DNA from 2 places in the Robertmurraya sp. GLU-23 genome. Region 1 is predicted to be linked to the other one. Evidence: riboswitches for the same ligand, from Rfam matches in the RefSeq annotation. Region 1 holds a riboswitch; the other holds the start of a gene.

Region 1 (19,072 bases):
CGGTTGTATTAATCGCGAGCTTTGCTATCCAGCCGGTTGGCTTTTCGCGAATCCATTTTACCATCATTCCAGTTTGAGAAAGGGTAAATGGGATAAAGACACCAACAGCATATAATGGAATTAAATTTTCAGTATGACCATGAAAAGTAATAATTAACAAGATAGATGCAAAACCTAAAATCATAATTCCATTTGAATAGCCCAATCGATCGCCTCGAAGTGTAAACATACGAGGAATAAATTTATCATTGGCTAAGTTTACAGCTAATAAAGGGAACGCTGAGTATCCTGTATTTGCTGCTAGTATTAAAATTAACGCAGTGGTCCCTTGAATGAAGAAATACATAAAGCTTCGACCAAAGGTTTGGCTAGCAATTTGTGAGACGACGGTTTCTTCTACTTTTGGTGTAATGCCGTAATAATAAGCTAAAAGGACAATCCCAGATAATAAAATCGCTAGCAATGTACCCATTAGTATGAGTGTCCTTGCTGCATTTTTTGGTGCAGGATCTTTAAAGTTTGGAATGGCATTTGATATGGCTTCGACACCTGTTAACGCAGAGCTACCTGATGCAAAGGCCTTAAGTAAAAGGAATAAGCTAATTCCTGCTACCGGTGTTCCAATGGGCGTATGCAGTTCAGGAGGTACCTGACCTGTCACCACCTTAAACAAACCCACTCCAATTAAGATAAATAAGGCTAGAACAAATAAATAAACGGGATAAGCAAGAATGGAGGCAGATTCGGTTACGCCTCTTAAGTTTAGAAGTGTTAAAAAGATAACAAATACAATCGCAATCTCCACATTATAGTCATGGAAAGCTGGGAAGGCTGAAGTAATTGCATCTGTACCTGCTGAAACACTTACAGCGACTGTTAATATATAGTCTACCAATAAGGACCCTCCGGCCACTAGCCCTGGGTTCACTCCCAGATTGGTTTTAGATACCACATATGCACCCCCACCGTGAGGGTAGGCATAAATGATTTGTCGGTAAGATAATATTAAGGCTGTTAATAAAAGAAGAACGCCAATTGCAATGGGAATAGAATACCAAAAAGCAATGGCTCCTATAGAAACGAGAACAATAAGGATTTGCTCTGGTCCATAGGCCACGGATGATAAAGCATCCGATGATAAAATCGCTAACGCTTTTGTTTTATTTAACTTTTGTTCACCTAACTGGTCAGACTTCAACGGTCTGCCAATAAGGAATCTCTTAATAGAAGAGATCATGTTTTACACCACCATCTAGCAAAATTTAATGAAAAAAATCCACAAAAAAAAGCCTACAAAGTCATCATGAAATAAGACTTGTAGACATTAGCAATTTTGCTCCACAAGCTCCACCTTCCTTCTCAAAAAACGCTTACGAGGTTAGCTGTCGGATTCGGGCCTCATGAGTAGCCCTACCTAAAAAAGGATTCACCCCAGGACGTTTTGGGTCCCCCGTACCAATGGTTTCAGCGATTTAAGAATATGAAACTTTGATTATCATACTCCCGCCATATAAAAATGTAAATAAAAATTTTGTTAACGATTTTTGTCCGCAGGTAAGCACAAAGTAGACTTCTAATCCAACGTTTAAATGGGTATAATAGGTTAACTATTAAAGGACATTGAAAGGACCATATAACATGACAAAACCAAAAAAAGCCATTTTCGAAGTTGAGGAAAACGAAACATTAAGCGATTGTCTTGAACGAATGGCGAAAGAAGGGTATACTCCTGTAAAGCGCACAGAAAAGCCAGTTTTTCAAGAGGTAAAAGAGGCTGGTGAGGTTTCTTATGAGCCGATCGCAAGGAAAATTGTATTCGAAGCACGGTTAATAGAGTAAAACACGAACATTAACTATACATAAATTATAAACGTTCGACAATTTCATTGACAGATTATATAACAGATTGTAATATAGACATGAGATTAAATTCAGAAATAGCCCTCGTATAATAATGGGAATATGGCCCATAAGTTTCTACCCGATTACCGTAAATGATCGGACTATGAGGAAATGTGATATGCCCGGAGTAAGAGGCGCTTCTTTTGTGTCTCTTCCATCTTGTATGAACAAGCCCGGACAGATTCCTTTCCTCATCATGGAAAGAATCTGTGTGGGCTTTTTATATTATTTAGCTAGGAGGGGTATAGTGGAAGCACAAGTTGGAATTATTATGGGAAGCAAATCTGATTGGGAAACTATGAAACTAGCGTGTACCGTGCTAGACGATTTAAATATACCGTACGAGAAAAAGGTGGTATCTGCCCATCGAACACCGGACTTGATGTTTGAATATGCAGAAACGGCTCGAGAACGCAGAATAAAGGTAATTATTGCAGGAGCAGGCGGAGCAGCACACCTTCCAGGAATGGTGGCAGCAAAAACGACTTTACCGGTTATTGGTGTTCCGGTTCAATCAAGGGCGTTGAACGGATTAGACTCCCTACTCTCGATTGTACAAATGCCAGGAGGAGTTCCAGTAGCAACCGTTGCAATCGGAACAGCTGGTGCGACAAATGCGGGCTTGCTTGCCGCTCAAATATTAGGAGCCTTTAACGAAGAGATAGCTTTAAAGCTTCATGAAAAAAGAGAAGAAACCAAACAAACCGTTTTGGAAAGTAGTGATGAGCTTGTCTAATCCAGTGATTTTGCCAGGACAAACGATTGGGATTATCGGTGGTGGACAGTTAGGAAAAATGATGGCCTTATCGGCAAAAGCTCAAGGATACCGAGTGGCGGTCCTTGATCCTGCAGAGGATTCACCTTGTGGCCAAGTATCAGATATGAGCATCGTGGCAGGGTATAACGATCTTGAGGCAATCAAAGAACTTGCGAGTGTGAGTGATGTCATCACGTATGAGTTTGAAAATATTGATGCAGAAGCTTTAAAATGGCTGGCAGAGCATGCGTATGTTCCACAAGGAACTCAATTGCTAGAGGTCACTCAAAATCGAATCACCGAAAAAGCGGCTATTGAAAAGGCTGGGGTGAAAGTGGCTCCTTATGCGGTCATTCTATCTGCACAAGACATTTATGATAATATAAAAAGGCTTGGATATCCTGCTGTTTTAAAGACAGCTACTGGTGGATACGATGGCAAAGGTCAACTGGTCATCAAGACAGAAAAAGATCTGCCATTGGCTGAGAAGTTACTAGAACATGGTTCATGTGTGTTAGAGAAGTGGATTCCTTTTGAAAAGGAAATTTCAGTAATTGTTGTTCGCAGTGCAAGTGGGCAGACTGAAGTGTTCCCAATTGGAGAGAATATACATCGAGACAATATTTTACATGAGACCATTGTTCCGGCTCGAATAAGTGGGGATGCAGCTGGAAAAGGATTAGAGCTTGCTGAAAAGCTAGCATCTGCCCTACAGTTGGTCGGAACTCTAGCGGTTGAGATGTTTCTTACAAAAGATGACGATATTTATATCAATGAGCTGGCACCAAGGCCTCATAATTCAGGTCATTACACGATTGAAGCTTGTGAAACGTCACAGTTTGAACAGCATGTGCGTGCGGTATGTAACTTGCCGTTAGGACGTACGACTCTCTTAAAACCAGCAGTGATGGTAAATATTTTAGGAGAACATCAGGAAGCTGTGCTTCAAGCCATTCCTTCCGTAACGGATTGGAAAATTCATCTTTATGGAAAGATTGAACCGAAGTTTAAGCGGAAAATGGGGCATATTACCTTGCTTCGTGAAAATGTAGAAGAAGCACTAGCAGAGATTGAAGACAGTGGGATCTGGAGTAAAACTGAAGAATTGATCGGAGGATAAAACATGATTGATCGTTACACACGCCCGGAAATGGGAGCTATTTGGACAGAGGAAAATCGCTTTAAGGCTTGGCTAGAAGTAGAAATCCTTGCATGTGAGGCATGGGTAGAGCTTGGTGACATTCCAAAAGAGGACGTTGAAAAAATCCGCCAAAATGCTTCTTTCAATATTGACCGTATTAATGAAATTGAACAAGAAACACGTCATGACGTAGTTGCTTTTACTAGAGCAGTTTCTGAAACGCTTGGAGAAGAGCGTAAGTGGGTACATTACGGACTAACTTCCACTGATGTGGTCGATACGGCACTATCATATATGCTTAAGCAAGCAAATGATATCCTTTTAAAAGACTTAGAGAACTTTGTGGAGATCTTAAAAAATAAAGCTCAGGAACATAAGCATACGGTTATGATGGGACGTACACACGGAGTACACGCAGAACCTACGACATTTGGTTTAAAGCTTGCTCTTTGGTACGAAGAGATGAAGCGTAATCTGGATCGCTTTAAGCAGGCAGCTGAAGGCATCGAATATGGGAAAATTTCTGGTGCAGTTGGAACGTATGCAAACATTGATCCGTTCGTTGAAAAATATGTTTGTGAAAAGCTTGGCATTAAGCCAGCTCCAATCTCTACTCAAACCTTGCAACGTGACCGTCATGCACATTATATGAGCACGATTGCTCTTATTGCCACTTCGATTGAAAAATTTGCAACTGAAGTTCGTGGATTACAAAAGAGTGAAACGCGTGAAGTGGAAGAATTTTTCGCAAAAGGTCAAAAAGGATCTTCGGCTATGCCGCATAAGAGAAACCCAATTGGGTCTGAAAATATGACAGGACTTGCTCGTGTGATTCGTGGATACATGATGACGGCTTACGAAAATGTTTCGCTTTGGCATGAAAGAGATATTTCACACTCATCTGCTGAAAGAGTCATTCTTCCAGATGCAACAATCGCACTCAACTACATGTTGAACCGTTTTGGAAATATTGTGAAGAACTTAACGGTCTTCCCTGAAAATATGAAGAGAAACATGGATCGTACACTTGGCTTGATTTACTCACAACGTGTTCTTCTTGCACTAATTGACAAAGGATTAACTCGTGAAGAAGCATACGATACGGTTCAGCCAAGAGCAATGGAAGCATGGGAAAAGCAAGTTCATTTCCGCTCACTTATCGAAAGTGACGAACTGATTACAAGCAAGCTAAGCCCAGCTGAAATCGATGATTGCTTCGACTACAACTACCATATCAAGTACGTAGATACCATTTTTGAAAGACTAGGTTTATAAGAAAGAAGCGTCCCCGCGGCGCTTCTACTCAAAAAATTGCCAATATTCCGATTCAGGAGGTACGATTGCTAATGGAAAAAGGTTCCTTATTATACGAAGGCAAGGCGAAACGGGTGTACAAAACGGATGATGAACAAATTGTTTGGATTGAGTACAAGGATTCAGCTACTGCTTTTAATGGTGAAAAAAAGGCAACGATTGATGGGAAAGGTCGCTTGAATAACGAGATTACTAGTTTGTTATTTTTAAAGCTTCATGACGCGGGTATACCTTCTCACTTTGTAAAGCGCCTTTCTGAGACTGAGCAGCTTGTTCAAAAGGTGGAGATTGTTCCTATTGAAGTAGTCGTTCGTAATGTGGCAGCTGGAAGCTTTTCAAAACGCCTTGGAGTAGAAGAAGGCAAGGAGCTGTCAAAGCCATTAGTGGAGTTTTATTTAAAGGATGATGCATTAGGTGATCCGCTTATCACAGATGATCATGTAGAAGAATTAAAGCTTGCCACTCCTGAAGAGGTAGCGCAATTAAAGGAAAAAGCACTGACTGTAAATGCGACTTTATCAAGCTTTTTCAAAGAGCTAGGAATTCGCTTAATCGATTTCAAACTAGAATTCGGGAAGAATGCTGCAGGAGAATTATTACTTGCTGATGAAATCTCGCCTGACACATGCCGCCTTTGGGATGCAGTCACAAATGAAAAGTTTGATAAGGATGTATTTCGCCGCGATTTAGGAAGTTTAACGGATGCATATGAAACAATTCTTGAAAAATTAGGAGGACCACAACATGTATAAAGTTAAAGTGTTTGTAACGTTAAGAGAGAGTGTATTAGACCCACAAGGAACAGCTGTTGTTCATTCACTACATTCGTTAAATTATCAGGCGGTATCAGATGTTCGTATCGGAAAATATATGGAATTAACAGTAGAAAAATCAGATCGTGATGTAGAAGAAGTAGTAAAAGAAGTATGTGAAAAAATCCTAGCTAACACGGTTATTGAAGACTATCGCTATGAGATTGAGGAGTGTGTTGCACAGTGAAATTTGCGGTAATCGTGTTTCCTGGCTCAAACTGTGATATCGATATGTATCACGCGATTAAGGATGAACTAGGAGAAGAAGTAGAATACGTATGGCATGACGCAACAAGCTTAGACGGATTTGATGCTATCCTTTTACCAGGTGGATTTTCTTACGGTGACTACCTTCGTACAGGTGCCATCGCTCGCTTCAGTAATGTGATGAAGGAAGTTGTGAAGGCAGCTGAAGCTGGGAAGCCAGTATTAGGCGTGTGTAACGGATTCCAGATTTTATTAGAAGCAGGTTTACTACCAGGAGCTATGCGTCGTAACGAAAGCTTAAAGTTCATTTGTAAAAATGTTGAACTTCGTGTGGAAAACAATGAAACGATGTTCTCTGGTAGCTATAAGCAAGGAGAAACCATCCAAATTCCTGTCGCTCATGGTGAAGGAAACTATTATTGTGATGAAGAAACATTAGCTAGATTAAAAGAAAACAAGCAGATCGTTTTCACATATACAAACAATCCAAACGGTAGCTTAGAGGATATCGCTGGAATTATGAACGAACAAGGAAATGTACTAGGAATGATGCCACACCCTGAAAGAGCTGTTGATGAGCTATTAGGTGGAGCAGACGGAGTAAAGCTATTCCAATCGATCGTTAAACAATGGAGGGACTCACATGTTGTTAAAGCTTGAGCCAAGTCCGGAGCAAATTAAACAAGAGAAAATCTATTCACAAATGGGCTTGTCTGACGAAGAATTTCAAATGGTAGAAGACATTCTTGGACGCACGCCGAACTACACAGAAACAGGTTTGTTCTCTGTTATGTGGTCAGAGCATTGTAGCTACAAGAACTCAAAGCCGGTTCTTCGCAAGTTCCCAACATCAGGTCCACGTGTTCTTCAAGGTCCTGGAGAAGGTGCAGGGATCGTGGATATCGGTGACGAACAAGCGGTAGTTTTTAAGATTGAAAGTCATAACCACCCATCAGCCATCGAGCCTTACCAGGGAGCAGCTACAGGGGTTGGCGGAATTATCCGTGACGTGTTCTCTATGGGTGCTAGACCAATCGCGTTGTTAAATTCACTACGTTTCGGTGAGTTAGATGCATCGAGCCGTGTTCAATATTTATTTAAAGAAGTGGTTGCAGGGATCGCGGGTTACGGAAACTGTATCGGTATTCCAACGGTAGGTGGAGAAATTCAGTTTGATGCTTGCTACGAAGGTAACCCACTAGTTAACGCTATGTGTGTCGGCTTAATTGACCATAAGGATATTAAAAAAGGTCAAGCGCATGGTGTTGGTAACACGGTTATGTATATAGGAGCAAAAACAGGTCGTGATGGAATTCATGGTGCTACGTTCGCATCAGAAGAACTAACGGAGACATCAGATGAGAAGCGTCCAGCCGTTCAAGTAGGAGATCCATTTATGGAGAAGCTGCTTTTAGAAGCTTGCCTTGAGTTGGTCAAATGTGATGCTCTTGTTGGGATTCAAGACATGGGGGCTGCGGGTCTTACTAGCTCATCAGCGGAGATGGCTAGTAAAGCGGGATCTGGTATCGAAATGAATATGGATCTTGTACCACAGCGTGAAAAAGGTATGACAGCTTACGAAATGATGCTTTCTGAATCTCAAGAGCGTATGCTTATCGTTGTTGAAAAGGGCCGCGAACAAGAAATTGTGGATATCGTTGCTAAGTACGATTTAGATGCAGTTGCGATCGGTGTTGTGACAGATGACAAAATGCTTCGTTTAATTCATAACGGTGAAGTGGTTGCGAATGTTCCTGCAGATGCTCTTGCAGAAGAAGCACCAGTTTACCACAAGCCATCAGCTGAACCTGCGTATTTCCGTGAGTTCCAAGCGATGGAGAACACAGTACCAGAAGTTAAAGATCATAACGAAACGTTAGTGAACCTTCTTAAGCAAGCGACGATCGCAAGCAAAGAATGGGTTTACGATCAATACGACTATATGGTTCGTACAAGTACGGTTGTAGCACCAGGAAGCGATGCAGCAGTCGTTCGTATTCGCGGAACTAGAAAAGCATTAGCCATGACAACGGACTGTAACTCTCGCTACATTTACTTGGATCCAGAAACAGGAGGAAAAATCGCAGTGGCTGAAGCGGCACGTAATATCGTTGCTTCTGGTGGGGTACCACTTGCGATCACGGACTGCTTAAACTTCGGAAATCCAGAGAAGCCAGAAATTTTCTGGCAGATTGAAAAATCGGTTGATGGAATGAGCGAAGCGTGTAACGTGTTAAGCACACCAGTAATCGGTGGGAACGTATCACTATACAATGAAAGAAGTGGAACGGCTGTTTACCCAACACCGGTTGTTGGAATGGTTGGATTAGTTGAAGATATCGATCATATTACGACACAGAGCTTTAAAGAAGCGGGAGACCTAATCTATTTAATAGGGGAAACGAAGCCAGAATTCGGTGGAAGTGAGCTGCAAAAGCTTACAAACGGCGAAATCTTTGGTAAAGCACCTGAACTGAACCTAGAAGTAGAAGAGAAGGCTCAAAAGCAAGTTCTTTCAGCGATTCGTGCAGGAGTAGTAGCATCTGCTCATGACGTGTCTGAAGGTGGAGTGGCAGTCGCACTTGCTGAAAGCTTAATGGGTAGCGAAAACCTAGGAGCAGAGGTGACCCTTCAAGGCGAAGCAACAACCGCACTATTTAGTGAGTCACAATCTCGCTTCGTATTAACAGTGAAAAAAGAACATCAAGCTCAATTTGAGAGCTTAGTAGATGCAACTTATATCGGTACAGTAACAAAGACTTCTGATTTAAAAATAACTTGTGGCGATGAATTGGTCGTTTCACAACCAGTTTCTACGCTAGAAAAGGCTTGGAAAGGGGCAATCCCATGCTTGCTGAGCTAAAGGGGTTAAATGAAGAGTGTGGTATCTTCGGTATTTGGGGCCATACGGACGCTGCACAACTCACGTATTACGGATTGCATAGCCTTCAACATCGTGGTCAGGAAGGAACGGGAATGGTCGTTTCTGATCAACAGAGATTGAAGGGCTTAAAAGGCGAAGGTCTTGTTGCGGAGATCTTTACGGCCAAGGCGATGGAAGAAATGACGGGAAATGCGGCAATTGGACATGTTCGTTATGCGACAGCTGGAGGAGGCGGTTATGAGAATGTTCAACCGCTTCTCTTCAACTCACAGACGGGCAGTCTTGCTCTTGCACACAATGGAAACCTTGTGAATGCGAATCAGCTGAAGCTTCAACTTGAGGGACAAGGAAGTATTTTTCAAACGAGTTCCGATACAGAAGTGCTTGCACATTTAATTCGTCGCGGTGGATTTTCATCCATTAGAGACCGTGTGAAAACGGCTTTAACGATGTTGAAAGGGGCATATGCCTTCTTAATCATGACGGAAAATGAATTAATGGTTGCCCTTGATCCGAACGGTATGCGACCATTATCCATTGCCAAATTGGGTGACGCGTATGTGGTTGCATCAGAGACTTGTGCTTTTGATGTAGTAGGTGCCGAGTTCGTTCGCGATGTATTGCCAGGTGAGTTAATTACGATTAATGCAAATGGCTTACATTCAGAAATGTATTCACATGCATCGAACCAAGCAATGTGTACGATGGAATATGTGTATTTTTCAAGACCGGATAGCAATATTCAAGGAATTAATGTGCATACGGCAAGAAAAGCAATGGGGAAAAAGCTTGCCTTAGAAGTGCCGATTGAAGCGGATGTCGTAACGGGTGTGCCTGATTCTAGTATTTCAGCCGCGATTGGATATGCAGAACAATCGGGTATTCCTTATGAAATGGGCTTAATTAAAAACCGTTATGTGGGCCGAACGTTTATTCAGCCATCACAAACTTTGCGTGAACAGGGAGTGAAGATGAAGCTTTCTCCTGTTCGTGGAGTGGTTGAGGGCAAGCGAGTCATTATGGTGGATGATTCGATTGTTAGAGGGACAACAAGCCGTAGAATCGTCACGATGTTGAAGGAAGCGGGAGCGAAGGAAGTACATGTGGTCATTAGTTCTCCTCCGATTCAAAATCCGTGTTTCTATGGAATTGATACATCTACAAAAGAAGAGTTAATTGCTTCTAAGCTTTCGCCTGAAGAAATTCGAGAGATGATTGGTGCGGATTCGCTCACATTCTTGAGTGTGGAGGGAATGCTTGGAGCGATCGGGAAGGATCCACGAGAGGATCAATGCGGACAGTGCTTAGCTTGCTTTACTGGTAAATACCCAACGGAAATTTATCCAACGGAACTAACACTAGAAACGGTCAAATAATGGCAGCAGCACATGCTGCCTTTTCTTTGGAACATATTTTTAATTCGAAACTAGCACCGGCGTCTAAATAAGACGCTTGCGCTTTTCTATGGAGGGTTTTTACAATGGCAAATGCTTATAAACAAGCTGGGGTAGATATTGAGGCTGGATACGAAGCTGTTTCCCGTATGAAAAAGCATGTAGAGCGTACCATTCGTCCAGGCGTGCTTGGAGGCTTAGGTGGGTTTGGCGGTATGTTCGATCTTTCGAGTCTAAACCTGAAGGAGCCGGTGCTCGTCTCTGGAACGGATGGCGTGGGAACGAAATTAATGCTTGCGTTCATGCTCGATAAGCATGACACAATTGGGATTGATGCTGTGGCCATGTGTGTGAACGATATTGTTGTTCAAGGGGCAGAGCCACTTTACTTTTTAGATTATATTGCTTGCGGAAAAGCAGAACCTAGTAAGATTGAAGCAATTGTTAAGGGAATTGCGGACGGTTGTGAACAAGCGGGTTGCGCACTTGTTGGTGGAGAAACAGCTGAAATGCCTGGTATGTACAGCGAAGAAGAATATGATCTTGCTGGATTCTCAGTCGGTGCTTGTGAAAAGTCGGCTTTGGTTAATGGAGCTTCGATTCAACCAGGTGACGTGCTAATTGGACTTGCATCAAGCGGTTTACACAGCAATGGCTTTTCGTTAGTTCGTAAAGTATTGTTAGAAAAAGCAGGACTTGACCTTACTCAGTACGTGGAAGAGCTTGGACGGACTCTTGGTGAGGAATTGCTACAGCCAACAAAAATTTATGTGAAGCCTCTACTAGCGGCATTGAAAAAGTTTGAACTTAAGGGAATGGCTCATATTACTGGCGGTGGTTTTGTAGAAAACGTCCCGCGTATGCTTCCAGAAGGATTAGGAGCAGACTTAGAAGAGTCAAACTGGACGGTACCAGCGATTTTTAATTTGCTTGAAAAGTATGGTGAGCTTGATCGCAAGGAAATGTATAATATTTTTAATATGGGTACGGGTATGGTAGTAGCAGTGAATAAGGAGATTGCAGATGACGTGATTCGTTTCTTTAACGAAAGTGGAGAAAAAGCTTATGCAATCGGAACGGTATCAAGCCAAGAGGGAATACACATTAGGTAAGCGAGGGACAGTATGAAAAATATTGCTGTATTTGCATCAGGCTCGGGCAGTAATTTTGGTGCGATTTTAGAAGCGGTTCAATGTGGCGAGCTCGTGGCAAAGGTGCAGCTGTTAGTATGTGACCAACCGAGTGCGTACGCCATTCAAAGAGCAGAAGAGGCAGGCGTTCCGACGTTTGTGTTTCGGGCGAAGGACTATCCTTCAAAGATGGAGTATGAGCAAGAGATTTGTGCTCTTCTTACAGAGAAAAACATTGATCTTGTGGTATTAGCGGGATATATGAGATTAATTGGTCCTACCTTGTTAACTGATTTTGAGGGAAAAATCATCAATATCCATCCATCGATGCTGCCAGCTTTTCCAGGTAAAGATGCGATCGGTCAAGCATTGGCAGCCAATGTGAAAGAGAGCGGAGTAACGGTACATTACGTGGATGCAGGGATGGATACGGGTCCTATTATCGCTCAGCAGGCAGTTGTTGTTGATGAGGGAGAAACAAAGGAAAGTTTACAGAAAAAAATACATGAGGTGGAGCACAAGCTCTATCCAGCAGTAATCAGCGAGCTTTTAAAGGGTGAAAGGAGAACGGAAAGTGAAAAAACGAGCATTAATTAGTGTATCTGATAAAACTGGGGTTGTTGAGTTTGCCCGTCATTTAAGTGAATTAGGATATGAATTGATTTCTACTGGAGGAACAAAGAATGCCTTACAGGCAGCGGGTGTTCCGGTTATTAGCGTAAGCGATGTAACAGGGTTTCCAGAGATTCTTGAGGGCCGGGTAAAAACACTTAACCCATACATTCACGGAGGCCTTTTAGCCAAGTTTTCAGATGAAAACCACCAAAAGCAACTAGCTGAGCATAAAATTGATCCAATCCAAATCGTATGTGTGAACCTTTATCCGTTCCAACAAACGATTGCAAAACCGGATGTAACAGTAGAAGATGCAATCGAAAACATTGATATCGGTGGACCAACGATGCTTCGTGCTTCAGCCAAAAATCATGAGTTTGTAACTGTAGTTGTTGACCCTACTGATTACGAAGTGGTACTAGAAGAGCTAAAAGCTTCTGGTGATGTAGAGAAAGCGACACGTCGTAAGCTTGCTGCCAAGGTATTTAGACATACAGCTGCATATGATGCGATGATCGCTGAATATATGACAGATCTTGCTGGTGAAGAAAATCCAGAAAAAATGACGGTTACTTATGAATTAAAGCAAAGCCTTCGTTATGGAGAGAATCCACATCAAAAGGCAGCTTTTTATCGTAAGCCACTTGGCTCTGTTTTCTCGATTGCTAATGCCACTCAGCTTCATGGCAAAGAGTTATCATATAACAATATTAATGATGCGGATGCAGCTCTACAAATCGTAAAAGAATTTACGGAGCCTGCAGCTGTTGCTGTTAAGCATATGAACCCTTGTGGTGTTGGAACAGGAACGGATGTTTATGATGCATTCACAAAGGCGTTTGCTGCTGACCCTGTATCGATCTTTGGTGGAATTATTGCCTTGAATCGTGAAGTGGATAAACAAACCGCTGAAAAGCTTCATGAAATCTTCTTAGAAATTATCATTGCTCCTTCTTATTCAAAGGAAGCTTTAGAGGTATTAACTAGCAAAAAGAATCTTCGCTTGTTAACGATTCCGTTTGATGAAAAAGTAAAGGTAGAAAACAAGCATGTGTCGATTGAAGGCGGATTACTTGTTCAAGATCAAGACCGTTTTACACTAGAAGATGCGACTGTATCGGTAGCAACGAAGCGTGAGCCAAGTGAAGAGGAATGGAAAGCACTTAAGCTTGGTTGGAAGGTTGTTAAGCATGTGAAATCAAATGCGATCGTGGTGAACGATGCTGACATGACCCTTGGAATTGGTGCTGGTCAGATGAACCGTGTAGGTGCAGCGAAAATTGCTTTAGAACAAGCAGGAGAAAAGGCAACAGGTGCGGTACTTGCTTCGGATGCATTCTTCCCAATGGATGACACCGTTGAAGCAGCGGCAAAGGCTGGAATCACAGCGATTATTCAACCGGGTGGATCGATTCGTGATGAAGATTCAGTGAAAAAAGCAGATGAGTACGGAATTGCGATGGTATTCACTGGAGTTAGACATTTCAAACACTAATTTTCAGGATGGGGGTACAAACTATGAACGTTCTAGTAGTAGGTCGTGGAGGACGAGAGCACGCTATTTGCTGGAAGGTAAGCCAAAGTCCTTCTGTAGAAAAAGTGTTCGTCGCTCCTGGGAATGTAGGAATGACAGACGTAGCTTTGCGTGTGGATATTTCTGAAGAGGAACAAGACAAGCTGATTGATTTTATAAAAAAAGAAAAGATCGGTCTCACGATCATTGGACCTGAAGCACCATTACAAGCGGGACTTGCTGATCGAATTCGTGCGGAAGGACTAGCCGTTTTTGGTCCAGACCAAAAAGCAGCAGTAATTGAAGGCAGCAAATCGTTTGCGAAAGAGCTAATGGAAAAGTACCAAATTCCAACAGCTGCTTATCAATCCTTCACAGATTTTGAAGAAGCGAAAGCGTATGTGGAGGAAAAAGGAGCTCCTATTGTCATCAAGGCGGATGGTCTTGCGGCAGGCAAAGGAGTGACCGTTGCTTTAACATTAGAAGAAGCGATTGACAGCCTGAAAGAAATGCTTGTGAACAGTAAGTTTGGTGCAGCTTCGGCGAAAGTTGTTATTGAGGAGTTTTTAGAGGGAGAAGAATTCTCTCTGATGGCATTTGTGAATGGTGACGTTGTGGTGCCAATGGAAATTGCTCAAGATCATAAGCGTGCGTATGATGGCGATCAAGGACCAAACACGGGTGGAATGGGGGCTTATTCTCCAGTTCCGCAAATCAGCAGTGAAGCTGTTCAAACAGCTGTTGAAACGGTGTTAAAGCCTGCAGCAAACGCGATGATAGAAGAAGGAAGAAGCTTCTGTGGAATTCTTTATGCGGGTCTGATTCAAACAACTGCTGGTCCAAAGGTCATTGAGTTCAATGCTCGATTCGGTGATCCAGAAACACAAGTGGTTCTTCCAAGAATGGAATCTGACTTAGTAGAGGTCATTCTTTCCGTGTTAAACGGAGAACAGCCAACTATCGAGTGGTCATCAAATGCCGTGGTGGGTGTCGTTTGCGCAGCAAAAGGCTACCCGGAACAGCCTGAAAAGGGCAGCGTCATCGAAGGACTTGATTCTGTGAAGGAAGCACTTGTCTTCCATGCAGGAACAGAGCAGAACGAAGATGGAAAAATTGTTACGGCAGGTGGACGTGTATTGCTTGCAGCTGCTAAGGCAGACACTCTTCAAGCAGCACAAGAGCGTGTGTATGCCGAGTTATCAAATGTGACGAGCGATGGACTTTTCTACAGAAAAGATATTGGACATAAAGCCATTACGTTTGCCGCTTGCCAGACTTCTTAATATAGACAAATAGAAGGGCAATAATACTTCCAATTAAAGCAATTAGAACGAAGGACATATCGCTCACATACTCCCAAAACATCATGTGATGCTCCTTTCTATAGTGATTCCCCCTCTCAGCGGAGGGGGAATTTTCTTATTGAGTGCTATACGGTAAAAACTGTTCCGGCATTGATTTTTCATTAGACGATTGATTTTGATTGCTTCTCAAATTTTGTTCTCTTTCATAAAGGGCAGTGACTGGACAAAAACGAACAATCCCCTCTGCCACCTTCATTGCACCTAAAATTCCAAGCAAAACATAAGAGTCTCTCCAAGGCATTTTTGTATGTTTCGCTGTACTCCATGCTAAGACGCTTAAACCAATGGTAATACGAACAAGGGCATTCACGATTCCAATATTGGGCTTTACATTCATGGAATTGTCACTCCTCTTACATATTTTTAAAAAATTTAGTACTTCTTTACTGCGTTAAACAGTGAAATATGATACTATAAAAACCAAACCTATAAAATGTAAGGGTTTTCATTTTGCGTTGATAGGGTTGTATTTCTAACAAGATATTTAAAAACAATGTGAAAGAATCTTACAAACTAATGGTAGATTTTTGATATTTCATCTATTGTTACCGGTAATATGACAAAATTTTTCTAAGATAACAACACTGCGTAAGGAGGGACATTCATGCTGGATCAGCGATATCGATGGAAAAATAAACATATTAGAGAACATATTTCCGTTCTAGATGGAAATGTTTCTCCCTCTATTTTATTAACAAATGCCAAGTACTTAAATCAAACGTTTCGTACTTGGATGACTGCAAATATATGGATATACGATGACCGTATTATTTACGTTGGCGACAAATATCCCGACAATGTCGAGCATTGTGAGATCGTGGATTGCACAGGTCTTTTATTGGTGCCAGGCTATATTGAGCCACATGCCCATCCCTTTCAAATATATAATCCCCATTCGCTTGCACACTATGCATCGCAGGGTGGAACGACCACACTCATAAATGACAATATGGTGCTTGCTTTGCAAATGGAAAAAAATAAAGCGTTCTCATTTATGAGGGAGATGCGTAAATCGCCCACCTCCATGTACTGGTGGTGCCGCTTTGATGCCCAAACAGAGATTCGAGACGAGGAACAAATTTTTTCACATAGCAATGTGAAATCCTGGCTCGAACACGATGCGGTCATTCAAGGAGGAGAGCTTACCGGTTGGCCGAAACTTCTTGATGGTGATGATATGATGCTTCATTGGATGCAAGAAGCCAAACGAATGAGAAAGAAAGTCGAAGGTCATTTTCCAGGCGCATCTGAAAAAACATTAGCGAAAATGATGTTATTTGGTGCGGACTGTGACCATGAAGCGATGACAGGAGAAGAAATTTATAATCGTCTGATGCAGGGGTATATGGTTTCTCTAAGACATTCATCTATTCGTCCGGATTTACCTGTCCTACTAGATGAAATTCATCAGCTAGGAATCACGATGTACGATAAATTTATGTTTACTACGGACGGGTCATCTGCTCACTTTTACGAAAATGGAATCATTGATGAAATGATTCGTATTGCCATTGAAAAAGGCGTACCAGTCATGGATGCCTACAATATGGGAACGATTAATGTTGCACGCTACTATAATGTAGAACATCTTCATGGAAATATCGCGACAGGAAGAGTAGCGAATATTAACTTTTTAACAGATGAACGTAATCCAACTCCTGTATCTGTTCTTGCCAAAGGACAGTGGGTAAAAAGAGACGGAGAAGACACCAATGCCTATGAGTCGCTCAATTGGGTGGACATGGGGTTTGAACCGTTAAAGTTAGACTGGGAACTAACTATGGATGATTTTCAGTTCTCGATGCCTTTTGGAATTAAAATGGAGAATGCGGTTATTACCAAGCCATATTCTGTATCTATTGATGCCAATTATGATGAGCTTTCATGTGATCATGATGAGTGCTTCTTCATGCTAATTGATAAACATGGCAAATGGAGAATCAACACGATGTTAAAGGGATTCTCTAACAAGGTGCAGGGCCTAGCTAGCTCGTACTCGACTACAGGAGATATTATTTTAATTGGAAAAAACAAATATGAAATGATGAACGCTTTTCATCGAATGGTCGAGTTAGGTGGAGGAATTGTCATCAGTGAGGAAAGAAGAATCGTGTTGGAAATTCCACTGCCATTAAGTGGCGTGATGAGTGATCACTCCATAGAGAGTCTGGTGGAGGAAGATAAGGAATTACTTGCTTATTTGAAAACAAAAGGATACGCGTACGCTGATCCATTTTATACCTTGCTTTTCTTCTCATCCACTCATCTGCCGTATATCCGAATCACACAGCAAGGGATGTACGATGTGATGAACAAAATGATACTCTTTCCAACGATAATGCGTTAAAATATAAAAGGACATTATAGAATGAACATATAAAAAGATTATTAGGGGTGTAATGATGCTTAGGAAATGGATAACAGTCGGGCTGGCATCTGCCTTATTAGTAACTGGCTGTAATAAAGTAGAAGAGGTTCAAAAGGAAAGTGAAAAACCAGTGGAAGAGGAAGATACAGTCGTAGAAGAAGTATCCCAAACTTTTGAAGCTCCTTTAACTGGTGTGGAACTATCAGAAGAACCAACTGGTCGAGCGTTTGGTGTGATGATCAACAATGATCCAAAAGCAAGACCGCAGTCCGCACTAAACCAGGCAGATATCGTTTACGAAGTGTTAGCAGAAGGCAATGTAACGAGATTTCTGGCCATTTTTCAAAGCGAACATCCTGAAAATATGGGTCCAGTAAGAAGTGCAAGGGATTATTATATCGACCTTGCCAGCGGGTATGATTCATTATATATCGCTCATGGGTACAGTCCTGAGGCACAGGAAATGCTTACGAGTGGTGTCATCGATAATTTAAATGGAATGCATTATGATGGTACGCTTTTTAAACGTGCAAGCTTTAGACAGGCACCACATAACAGCTATATTTCATACGAAAATATTGCAAAGGGAGCAGAACAAGTCGGTTATGACATGACAGAAGCTCCAGAGGCTTTACCTTTTTATGAGGAAGAAGAGTTAGCCAGTATCGCAGGTGACGCTGCTGAGCAGGTGACAGTTGCTTATTTAAAGAGTAATCTGTTTAAGGTCGACTACAAATACGATAACAGTAGCAAAAAATATGCTAGATATTCAAATGATGAACAAACGATAGATTTAGATTCAGAGGAGCCTGTTCTACTCGACAATATCTTTATTGCTGAGATGGAGCACACCGTATTAGATGACTCTGGAAGAAGAGAGATTGATTTAACCTCTGGTGGAAAAGGGTATTTATTGCAGCAAGGAAAGCTTCTTCAGGTAGAGTGGAAAAATGTAGATGGAAGAATCCTTCCTTTCTTAAATGGTGAAGAAGTCAAGTTTGTTCCAGGAAAAACATGGATCAACATCGTTCCAACAAATCCAGGATTGGAACAAACCGTTACGATACAATCATAAAGGAGTCTAGATCATGCAAATTGATAAATTAAGGGGCAAAGAGCTCGACCAGCTATTTAAGGCGGTTTTAACATTAAAGGATTTAGAAGAGTGCTATAAGTTTTTTGATGATTTATGTACGGTCAATGAAATCCAATCATTAGCTCAACGGTTAGAAGTAGCCCGTATGCTACGTGAAGGGAAAACCTATCATAAAATCGAAACAGAAACAGGTGCTAGTACTGCAACCATTTCACGTGTAAAGCGTTGCTTGAATTATGGCAACGATGCGTATGAAATGGCGCTAGAGCGCGTAAAGGAAGAAGAAGCTGGGACGATTTCGGAATAATAACTTTCGTGTATATAAAAGGATTAGAGATGCCAATATCTCTAATCCTTTTTTCTTTTACAAAAGGTAATAATACGAGTTTGAAAAATAAGCGGAGAAATTTCTCTTAATTAGGAAATTGCACTAAAAATAGCTTAGATAGACGGAGAGAATCCGTCTATTGACTCAAAAAACGAGAAAATGGTTAATTTTGCTTTGCTTAATCGGAAAATCTCCGCTTATATACCCCAAAACAAGCTGGATTCTGGAGTCTAACCGGAAAACCTCC
Region 2 (11,004 bases), on a different contig from region 1:
ACCGCCTTAACCTATTGATATCAATGGGTTTTGGGCGTTTTTTTATGTGCTTAGGTTGTTCGCAAAATTTCTATTAACACTAATCGAACTTACCAAACATCCTTATTCAAGATATGGGGCAGCATTCCTGTAATGAATGAAAATGAGGTTTGAACAAAAAAATAACCTCTTGGTAGAATGAGAGAGTCCTAAAGCCGGCTAGCAAAAAGGACGAACTCAATTAACACCAGGAGGTCTTAAAATGAATTATAACCAAAATGAAAAGATTGCTCAAATCACTTCTCAAACTCTTATTATAGGTGTTGATATTGCCAAGTACAAGCATGTCGCACGTGCACAGGACTATAGAGGAATGGAGTTTGGTTCCCCGTGTTATTTTGATAATACCAAGCCAGGATTTGAACTGTTTCTCAATTGGATCAATCAATTAAAGCTAGAACAACAGATGCAAAAAGTGATAGTAGGAATGGAACCTACTGGCCACTATTGGCTAAACCTAGCACATATACAAAAAGAGAATGATATAAAGTTTGTCGCTGTGAACCCGATACATGTTAAGAGGAGTAAGGAACTTGACGATAATTCACCGACTAAAAACGATGTGAAAGACGCTAAGTCATCGCTCAGTTGGTCAAGGACGGGAGATATGCTGAACCAACGATTCCACAAGGTGTTTATGCAGAACTCCGCGTGGCGAAAAAAATACGTGATCTCCTAACTGATGACCTTCAAACGGTGCAAGGCCAGATTCACAACTGGCTAGATCGGTATTTTCCTGAGTTTTTAACCGTCTTTAAGAGTTGGGAAGGGAAAGCAGCCTTACAGTTTTTAAGGCTAGGAGCCTTACCACATGAACTGACTGATTTCACTAATCAGTTCTTATTGGAACATTTACGAAAGGCAGTTAGTCGGAGTGTGGGACTAAACAAAATACTAGAGTTAAAACAAGCAGCAAAAGAGTCCATCGGACTTCGCCAAGGTGCTGGTATGGCTAAATTAGAACTAGCAACTCTGCTTGATAAGTATGACTAGATACAAAAGAAGTTCGTAGAACTAGATGATAAGATAGATAACCTAATTGAACATATTCCTGGTGTTCAACAAATGTTAGCTATTAAGGGAGTAGGCAGAGATACGGTTGCCGGCTTCTTTGCGGAAGTAGGAAATCTTCAAGATTATTCTCACCCTAGACAAATCATAAAGCTAGCTGGACTGAGCTTGAAGGAGAATACCTCTGGCAAACATAAAGGACAAACAAAAATCACCAAACGAGGTAGGAAGAAGCTAAGGGCTCTCCTTTTCAGGGTTTGTATGATTATGGTTGCGAAGAATTCGGCTTTTAAAGCGTTACATGCCTATTACACGCAGCGTCCGGATAATCCTCTAAAGAAAATGCAGTCTTTGATAGCCTTGTGCAATAAGTTAATACGTATATTATTTGCCATTGGTAAAAAACAATTTGAGTTTAGTGAAGAGCGAATGTTAAAGGATATCCCTCATATGAGAGTAAACGTAGAAGTTGAAAAAACAGCTTAAATCAGTAGGACCAGTATAGTAGAAAAGAGTTTTAGGTGTTAGAAGTCTCGTACATTTGAAGCACGGATTAGTCAGCAAAGCAATAAAACTTCGGGCAAGGACCCTGTGGGGCAGCATGACTGACATCCACCTCATGGAAAGGTTGGACGAAGGAATTTGAGAGCGAAGACTCTGTGAGGCATGGGAGGGTTGACCTCCATAAGATATGTGGATATCCACCAGTGCGATCATATTTTTACTCATCCACCATTTTTTTGTAAGTGCGTGGCTGATGAGCTATCAGTCTTTTTACTCCAAAGCTCCAAATTTATCCTTACGAGATAAATCCAACCATAGTATCGAGCTTAAACTCTAAAATTACAATTTATAAAATACTGAGAATACTGGAGAAAACGTGAGTTTTCACTTTGTTTATTGAGGGAGGTTTATGGAATAGGAACTATTCTTATTAGTAAAATCGTTGGTAATTGCATTAGGTATAAATAGAGAAGGATTTCTTCGGGAATGATATACACAAACAAATTGAAAGGTCGATGTTATTGAAGAAAAAGCAAATGTTTTCTCTAACTATGATAGTCATTCCTTGGCTTTCTGTTTTGTTTATGGACAAGAAATCATTCTTAAGGTATTTACCTGTTGCAAGTTTTGTTAATCTATTTATAAGTGTCTTTAGTGTCATCAGCAATAAGAAAAGATGGTGGAAAAATAAAAACCCATTCTCCCCAGGGAATGTAGATTTCTCATACATATTAGGGCCATACTTTGTAGCAACATTATGGATATTTAAATTTACTTATGGTAATTTCCCGAAATATTTGATTGTTAATGTAATGCTAAATATCTTTAATGCTTTTCCTATGGCTACTGTGTGGGAAAAGGTGGGTGCATTTAAATTTAAAAAAATCACTCATACTAGCTGGTACTTTATTTGTATATTGCTATCAATTATTATCTACGGATATCAATATGTCATCGAAAAAACGATTGTAAATGAGAGTAGACTAAAATTATAGTTATAAAATATATCGCTTACGCTAGCTACTGTTAAAAGGGTGTTGATCCAGAGGTGGATTAATGCCTATTTCTGTTGAATTTCTTTGTTGTATAAAAGAAGCAGTTTTACTCAAGAGGAATAGCAAAAAAATAAAGACATAAAACAAAGTTACGCTTTGTAGATATTTTCTTCTAGCTTCAACATTTAAACCACTTATTGACAACGAGAAAAAGTGGATATATATTTGTCTAAGAAAAAATTAAATGAAATGCCTAATCTAAATTGAGCGGGGGAACCAATCTTTTGGGGTGAATCTACGTTTAGTAGAAGGAGACTCTCAACTCCTAATCCGTCAGCTAACCTCGTAGGCGAATTGAGGGTGGAATGTATTTAATGATACGGGCCATTCTATTTTTTAGAATGGTCTTTTTTATTTTCTGGAAAGGACGGAGACAAATGAAGCAAATAGCCGTACTAGGATTGGGTAGATTTGGAGGGAGTTTAGTTAAAGAATTTAATGAATTAGGAATTGATACAATGGCAGTAGACAAAAGCATAGACAAAGTAAATGAATTTGCTTCTTATGCCACTCATGCTATCCAAGCAAATACTCTTGATGAACCTACTCTGAAGCATTTAGGTATTAGAAATTTTGATTTAGTGGTTGTCTCATTCGGAGACGATATTGAAGCAAGTATCTTAACTACCCTCCATTTAAAAGAGCTGGGAGTTAAGCAAGTGTGGGCAAAGGCTCAAAATGACTATCATCATAAAGTTTTAGATAAAATTGGTGCGGATCGAATTATTCACCCAGAAAGGGACATGGCCAAACGGGTAGCCCATTATATCGCATCCGAAAAAATTATTGATTATATTGAACTTTCTAAGGACCATAGTATCGTTGAAATAGTAGCATCCGATAAATTACATAATCAAACTTTACTTGAACTCGATGTTAGAGCAAAATATGGGTGCAGTGTGGTTGCTGTTCAGCGCGGGGAGGACGTAATTGTTGCACCAGTAGCGGAAGAGGTATTACAAAAAGGAGATGTTTTGATTGTGATAGGACATAATTCCGATTTAAACCGTTTTGAAGAAAAAGGTGTGTAACATGAAAAATAAATTTATAAACGTAAATCCGTCGCAATTATTGGTTTTGGTTTTTGCTATTTCTATACTATTGGGTACAATTCTTCTTAAACTTCCTTTTGCAACGACAACTACTGTTAGTTGGCTGGATGCACTTTTTACAGCTACATCAGCCATGACAGTTACAGGCCTTGTAGTTGTTGATACAGAAACAGCCTATACTCTTTTTGGTGAGATCGTCATTGCTTCTTTAATTCAGTTAGGGGGATTAGGGATCATGTCCTTTGCTGTCCTTATCTACTTGGTTCTTGGAAGGAAGATTGGTTTTAAAGAAAGAGTTCTCGTCCAACAGGCTTTAAATCAAACTTCTCTAGGAGGGGTTGTTCAATTAGTAAGAAATCTATTCATCTTTTCATTAGGTATCGAGCTAATAGCCATGATTTTACTATCTCTGCGTTGGGTTCCTGAAATGGGGTTTGCTAAAGGAATCTATTATAGCTTTTTTCATTCTATTTCAGCCTTTAATAATGCTGGATTTGCCTTATGGTCTGACGGTTTAAGCCGTTATGTTGGAGATCCAGTTGTTAATATTGTTATAACTTTACTCTTTATCATAGGGGGAATTGGCTTTACCGTTTTAGCCGACCTAAAGAATAAACGAACGTTTCAAAAGCTTAGCCTACATTCGAAAATTATGATCATTGGTACGTTTGTTATAAACCTATTAGCCATGTTCTTTATATTCTTCTTGGAATATGGAAACCCCAATTCATTAGGGTCCTTATCTGTAGTGGAAAAATGGTGGGCATCGTATTTTCAAGCTGTTACGCCTAGGACAGCAGGATTTAACACTTTAGATATTGGGAGTTTAACCGACCCCACTATTCATCTAATGATTCTCTTAATGTTTGTAGGTGCTGGAAGTGCTTCTACAGGTGGGGGAATTAAACTAACCACATTCTTAATTATTGTGTTGACGGTTGTTACTTATTTAAAAGGAAAAAAAGAAATCGTTGTTGCTAGAAGATCTATAAGCGATACCATCATTTTTCGGTCACTTGCTATTACTATGATTGCTCTAACATTAGTATTTTTAGCTGTCTTTGTATTAACCATTACGGAGGATTCAACTTTCTTACCAATTTTGTTTGAGGTTGTTTCTGCTTTTGGTACCGTAGGCTTATCTATGGGGATTACTGCTTCCCTTTCAATTATTGGTAAGATAGTTATTATCATAGTCATGTTCACTGGTAAATTAGGGCCATTAACACTCGCATTTTCTCTTGCACGGCAGGAAAAATCTAAAATACGTTATCCTCAAGAGGATGTTTTAACAGGATAAGTATGTATGATTCATTTGGCCACCTTTAAGGTGGCTTTATTAAAGATATTTCAAGTTTGTGATAGGGGGCATTAATTTAGAAAGATTAATGCTTTTTCTTATGGAATCTTTTATTGCAGTTAAGGGCAGCATCCTTTAATGAGATAATGAGAATGAAATTTAAAGCTATGATTGTGAACCCATACACTTAAATAATAGGGGGCTTTTATTGTGCGAAATGTTTCTGGCTCAAATTGAGATTGGCTACAATACTCAGGTAAAGGTCAGACAGTTCCTGTCGGAACTGAAGGGTTATATCGAAGAATCAAATGATGGGGTAACGCCCTGAAGGGTTCTCTCTTAGTCGAATAGCATTTGAGTTAGTAAGAATGATAGTGTTATAAGCTCGGCGAAAAGGCGTGAGAAATTACCGTAGCAGTTTTGGCTGCCGAAAGCCTCCTCGATGGAGTGGTGTAATTCATGGTGCTTGAGTTGATTGAATATGGTGAGAATGCAAATAAACCTATAATAAAAGGTTAAGCTGACGAACTTCTGAATGTACGGGTCTACACGCCCAATACATAGAAATGTGTATATCACTTAATGTGAGGTTAACAGTGGATGAGTAAGACTAACAAATATAAAAGTCCATGATATGTTACAGGCATATGAACGGTTAACAGGCTTACAGGAAGCACCTAAGTTCATTCTATAATAGATATAATTCAACATTGTAAGCTGATATCGTGGAGAGCTTACTCTCTAAGAAGCGTTGATAAGGAAAGCAGTAATGAAAATAGTTACTGTATAACTTGTCTTTGTATCAGTGAAAGTGGTGGCACAGTACCAAGGAAAGGTCTAATCAACCTGGAGGGATAGCCACTAGACTAAAAAGAATCATTCAACCATGTAACACAGTTCTTTATCGGTTAATAAGGTTCTTGTGAGACTAAGAGAGGTTCAACTCCCAAGGGAGTCACCAACTTGTTGAAACGGAAGAAACTGAGACACAATGAATATTACGATATGCAACATTGCTTCGATAATTTATATTCTCAAAGTGTCGATGGTCAAAATTTCTATGACTTAATGAAACTGATCAGATCCGATGAAAATATACGTCTTGCTTATCGAAACATTAAAAGAAACACAGGGAGTAAAACAGCAGGGACAAATAAATTAACCATTGATGACATTAAGCATTTGTCGGTAGAAGGAGTAATTGAACACGTTCAAAATTCGCTTCAATCATACAAACCAGAATGTGTACGACGAGTTTTTATTCCTAAAGCAAATGGAAAAGTAAGACCACTAGGAATACCGACAATCTGGGACAGAATTATCCAACAATGTATCTTACAAGTCTTAGAACCCATCTGTGAAGCAAAATTTCATAAACATAGTTACGGCTTTAGACCAAATAGAAGTACCCACCATGCAAAAGCGAGATTAGAATCGCTTATCAATATGGCGGGTCTTTATCATTGTGTAGATGTGGACATAAAAGGATTTTTTGATAACGTCAACCATAGTAAGTTACTCAAACAAATATGGTCTATGGGCATTAAAGATAAATCCTTACTCTCTATTATTTCAAAGCTATTGAAAGCAGAGATTGAAGGAGAGGGTTTGCCAACCAAAGGAACCCCGCAAGGGGGAATACTTTCACCACTCTTATCAAATATTGTTCTAAATGAACTGGATTGGTGGGTCAGTAATCAATGGGAAACGTTTAAGAGTAACCATGAATATAAACAGAATGGAAGTAGAGTTAAGCAACTCAAGAAGTCAAACCTAAAGGAATGTTACATTGTCAGGTACGCTGATGATTTTAAGGTACTCTGTCACTCGCTCGCAAGCGATAAAAATGAATTATGCGATTACGGATTTTCTAAAAAACAGATTACATCTAGAGACAAGTGATGAAAAATCGAAGGTTATCAATTTAAAGAAGAATTCTTCCGAATTCCTTGGGTTCTCATTTCGAGCGATACAAAAAGGGAAAACTAGGTTTGGATTTGTAGCACAATCCAATATGACGAAGAAAGCTAAGTCCAATGCCCTCATTAAAATTAAAGATTCTATAAAAACAATACAGAAAAAACCGTGTGCCGAAACAGTTTGGCACTACAATACAGTAGTAATGGGAATTCAAAACTATTACGCACCAGCAACTAACATTTCTAATAATTTAAGTGAGTTGTCCTCCCACCTAAACAAGACTTTATATAATCGACTAAAGCATTTCAGAACAAAAGCTAAGTTTGATGAAATGACTACCACGCTCCAAAAACGCTATAAAGGATATTCACCACAATTCTTTAAAATTCAAAACATGGTGTTTGTCCCTATCTATGCCCAACGGCATAAAACGAATCTTTGCTTCTCGCAAGATATAAGTAATTATACTGCCGAAGGTAGAAAGAAAATACACAACAATTTAAAAGCGATTAACAAGAGCGTTTTAAGTCATGTCATGAAAATCTTTATTCCAAATCGAACGATTGAATATAACGATAACCGCATTAGCAAGTTCATTGCTCAATATGGAAAATGTGCAGTTACAGGAGCAGAACTTGGTAAGAGTGATTGGCATTGTCATCATAAGATTCCTTACCATATCTCAAAGGATGACCGTTATTCAAACTTGATAGTTCTACATGAAACTCTTCACAGGCTCGTACATCTGAAAGATATTAATAAAATTAATTCTATTCTTGATGATTTACAACTGAACAGCAAACTAAAGGGAAAAGTAAATGAACTCAGAAGCTTATGTAAAAACTATACGATTTGATTGGAATTAAACTAATTTCACTTGAGTACATAGAATTGAATGAATTGGATTAGTTGGAACGCCGTATGCGGTGAAAGTCGCACGTACGGTGTGAACAGGGGGGTGCGACAAGAAGCAACTTCTTCCGCACAAAGTCAGTGTCTCTTCGAGACTATCTAGTTGCATAAGATATTCCCTTCCGAAACTGCATTATGAGTAATCGTAATGTAGGTTGCATAAGGTGATGCCAAACCAGATGCCAGTGTCTTAGCAGATGGAGGCTAGGGGAAAGAGTAGTATGGTTAACGATAAGTGAATCTTTATAAGCATCGTCAACACAGTCGTTAGATAGGACACAGCAATACTAGCGTTTTTATAGGTAGGGAAAGTATTTTCCCCTTTAATACTTTCAATGCAACCCACAGACCTATCGGTGTATTGGAGGAACCTAATCTACTCGCATCTGACAGAAGTTGAACTTGGTAAGTCCATTTGGGGTCCTAAACATAGAGGTAAGCTTAGCGTAAGCGAAGCCCAATTCCCCAAGGGGATATAGGAGGTTGGAAAAAGCAAACGCCACCATGTCGAAAGGCAACAGAAATCGGAAATAACTGGGTGGATAATGTCTTCTGACAAACCCGAAAGGGTGCTGAATTCCAATTGGTGTGCAACATGGGATAAAGCGTTTAAGAATAATTCCAAAGGAGGGTAACAGACGATGTATACTTCTATAAAGAAGTCCGCATTACCAGACATTACTGATTGGGATCGTATTAACTGGTTAAAGATTAGTCAGTATGTAGAGATATTCCAACAACGAATATACCATGCCGAACGTTTTGGGAAAATCCGCAAAGTAAGGGACTTACAAAGGCTACTTATGAAAAGCCAAGCCGCATTACTGCTCTCAATTCGTAGGGTTACCCAAATCAATAAAGGGAAACGTACAGCAGGGGTCGATGGATATAAAGCCTTGACTCCATATGAGAGAGTAGAACTCTACAATAAAATGAAAAATCTAAACATCAATGGCCATAGACCGAAACCAACTTATCGGACATATATCGAAAAAAAGAACGGTAAACTTAGACCACTGGGGATACCAACGATTAAAGATAGAGTCTATCAAAATATTGCTAAATTAGCTCTTGAACCACAGTGGGAAGCCAAATTTGAACCAACCTCATATGGGTTCAGACCAAAAAGGAATTGTCACGATGCTATCGAAAGAATCTTCAATACTATTGGAAACAAAAAGCAATGGATTTTTGAAGGTGATTTCAAGGGCTGTTTCGACAACCTCAATCATGACTATATCCTTGAACAAATAAAGGGATTCCCAGCCTTTAATGTGGTAGAAAAATGGCTAAAAGCAGGCTTTGTCGACAACAAGGTTTTTCATGTATCAGAAAATGGCACCCCGCAAGGGGGTATCATCTCACCTCTTCTAGCTAATATTGCATTACATGGTTTAGAAAGTCTGCTCAATATTAGTTATAGAGAAGAAAAGAGAAAAACTAAGGTATCTTTTGTAAATCAGACTAAGTATGCAGTGGTAAAGTATGCAGATGACTTCGTCATCATGTGTGAATCTGAGGAAGAGGCTTACGAATTATATAACAAGATAAAACCTTATCTAACAACAAGAGGTTTAGAGTTAGCATTAGAAAAGACAAAAGTAACTCATATCGAAAATGGGTTTGATTTCTTAGGTTTTAATATAAGAAAATACAAAACTCACAATGGGAACAAAGTTCTTATCAAACCGTCCAAGGATAGCATCAAAGTTGCTAAAAAGAAGTTAACCGATAAAACAAGACAATTCTATGGAAAAAACGTACAAGTGCTTGTCAGTACACTTAATCCTATAATAATAGGTACGGCAAATTATTGGAGTCCAAGTGTCGCCAAAGAAGTCTTTTCCGAAATGGATTCTCATATTTGGACAACCCAATATAAGTTTCTAAGAAGGCTGCACCCAAAAAAGAGTGGGCGATGGATTATTCAAAGGTACTACAAACCAGATAAAACTGGTCAAAGTAAGAGTAAGTGGATACTAACTGACCCTATAACCAATAACCAACTCAAAAGGATGTCCTGGACACCGATTGTAAGGCATGTACAAATCAAATACAATTACAGTCCTTTTAACAAATACCTAAAAGGATACTTTGAAAAACGTGATATTAAAGAGTTCGATAAAAATAATGTAGCGTATAGGCAAAAGTTAGCCAAAAAGCAAAAATACAAATGCCCTTTATGCACCCACTCAATAACAGATGGTTCTGAAGGGTTAGAAACACATCACAAAATCCCTAGAGTAAAAGGCGGAAGTAATGAATATAAAAATCTAGAATTAGTTCACATTTCTTGTCACCTTGAATACCACAAGGTATTCCCAGCTATTGGAGAAACTCCAAATGACATTCAACATAGAAGTGTCAAGAGATATATCAAGGGCAAGAAACTATCAGGACTAATCTAGCCAAAGTTTGGACAAAGGCATGCTTGAGCCGTATGTTGGGAAACTAACACGTACGGTTCTTAGGGGGGACGGTGACTGAGAGGTTGCCCTTCTACCCGACAAAAGGGAGCGATAATCTCAAACCCTTACCTATCTGTATTAATAACATGTTTCAAAAGGAACTTCAATGTTGCTGCAAGTGAGTAATAATCTTAGAAGGGTTAAAACTCTTTTTATATCAAAAAGGTTTACTTTTGAGAGTACTAATACAGACTTTTAGAGATATCGCGTAAGCTGGTAACGGTAAAGGGGACCTATAAGAAGTAACACCAGTTAGAAAAAATGACGAGTGACATCATAATACTAAAACCAAAAAGCCTTTCAGTATTATTGTGTCATTTTATATTAAGTATCTTTGTGTCATTTTATTAATTCATGTCGCAATCTTTAATAAAATGGATTCCAGGTGCAAATAATTAAAGTAGATGCTCTAAATTAATCTAAGGACACTGAAAAAAACATCAGTTCAGTATGTTTGTGTCACTCTTGTAAGTATTTTTGTGTCGCTCGAGTCAGAACAAAGGGAACAGTATAGTAATAGAAAAGGTACTTCAACAATTCGTATAACACCAATTTTGTGAATTATTTAAAAAGGTGTTATAGACTCCGTATTTTGTCCTATTGTATATAGAATAGAAAAATATGTTCAATTCTGCATTAAGGGTTTGCGGAACAATGTTAAAAAACATAGTCGTTATCTAGACACATATAGGCGAGACGAAAACAAATAGTTTCCTTCAGATGGTATCTTTAGTGGAGAAAGT

Evidence for each region. A riboswitch is a leader RNA that binds a small molecule or an ion and turns the genes downstream of it on or off. The one in region 1 is predicted to bind cyclic di-AMP.
Region 2: it holds a riboswitch for cyclic di-AMP, as region 1 does, so the genes downstream of both, ACVBAX_RS13065 (NAD-binding protein) here and ACVBAX_RS24260 (APC family permease) in region 1, are expected to answer to the same signal.

What each region holds. Positions count from the first base shown of each region.
Region 1 covers NZ_JBRKCV010000026.1:22,284-41,355, reverse strand. The annotation lists gene ACVBAX_RS24260 (APC family permease) at 1-1,237, opposite strand, end outside; cyclic di-AMP (ydaO/yuaA leader) riboswitch at 1,352-1,480, opposite strand; gene ACVBAX_RS24255 (NETI motif-containing protein) at 1,639-1,839, shown strand; purine riboswitch at 1,925-2,026, shown strand; gene purE (5-(carboxyamino)imidazole ribonucleotide mutase) at 2,150-2,638, shown strand; gene purK (5-(carboxyamino)imidazole ribonucleotide synthase) at 2,625-3,779, shown strand; gene purB (adenylosuccinate lyase) at 3,783-5,075, shown strand; gene purC (phosphoribosylaminoimidazolesuccinocarboxamide synthase) at 5,147-5,866, shown strand; gene purS (phosphoribosylformylglycinamidine synthase subunit PurS) at 5,859-6,113, shown strand; gene purQ (phosphoribosylformylglycinamidine synthase subunit PurQ) at 6,110-6,793, shown strand; gene purL (phosphoribosylformylglycinamidine synthase subunit PurL) at 6,777-8,996, shown strand; gene purF (amidophosphoribosyltransferase) at 8,981-10,393, shown strand; gene purM (phosphoribosylformylglycinamidine cyclo-ligase) at 10,498-11,523, shown strand; gene purN (phosphoribosylglycinamide formyltransferase) at 11,536-12,138, shown strand; gene purH (bifunctional phosphoribosylaminoimidazolecarboxamide formyltransferase/IMP cyclohydrolase) at 12,116-13,651, shown strand; gene purD (phosphoribosylamine--glycine ligase) at 13,675-14,952, shown strand; gene ACVBAX_RS24190 (EYxxD motif small membrane protein) at 14,924-15,010, opposite strand; gene ACVBAX_RS24185 (YgaP family membrane protein) at 15,089-15,370, opposite strand; gene ACVBAX_RS24180 (adenine deaminase C-terminal domain-containing protein) at 15,638-17,380, shown strand; gene ACVBAX_RS24175 (DUF3048 domain-containing protein) at 17,433-18,476, shown strand; gene ACVBAX_RS24170 (YerC/YecD family TrpR-related protein) at 18,490-18,804, shown strand.
Region 2 covers NZ_JBRKCV010000007.1:66,867-77,870, reverse strand. The annotation lists partial or broken gene ACVBAX_RS13075 (IS110 family transposase) at 242-1,536, shown strand; gene ACVBAX_RS13070 (hypothetical protein) at 2,076-2,549, shown strand; cyclic di-AMP (ydaO/yuaA leader) riboswitch at 2,790-2,917, shown strand; gene ACVBAX_RS13065 (NAD-binding protein) at 2,987-3,640, shown strand; gene ACVBAX_RS13060 (TrkH family potassium uptake protein) at 3,642-4,961, shown strand; partial or broken gene ltrA (group II intron reverse transcriptase/maturase) at 5,928-7,737, shown strand; gene ltrA (group II intron reverse transcriptase/maturase) at 8,435-10,201, shown strand.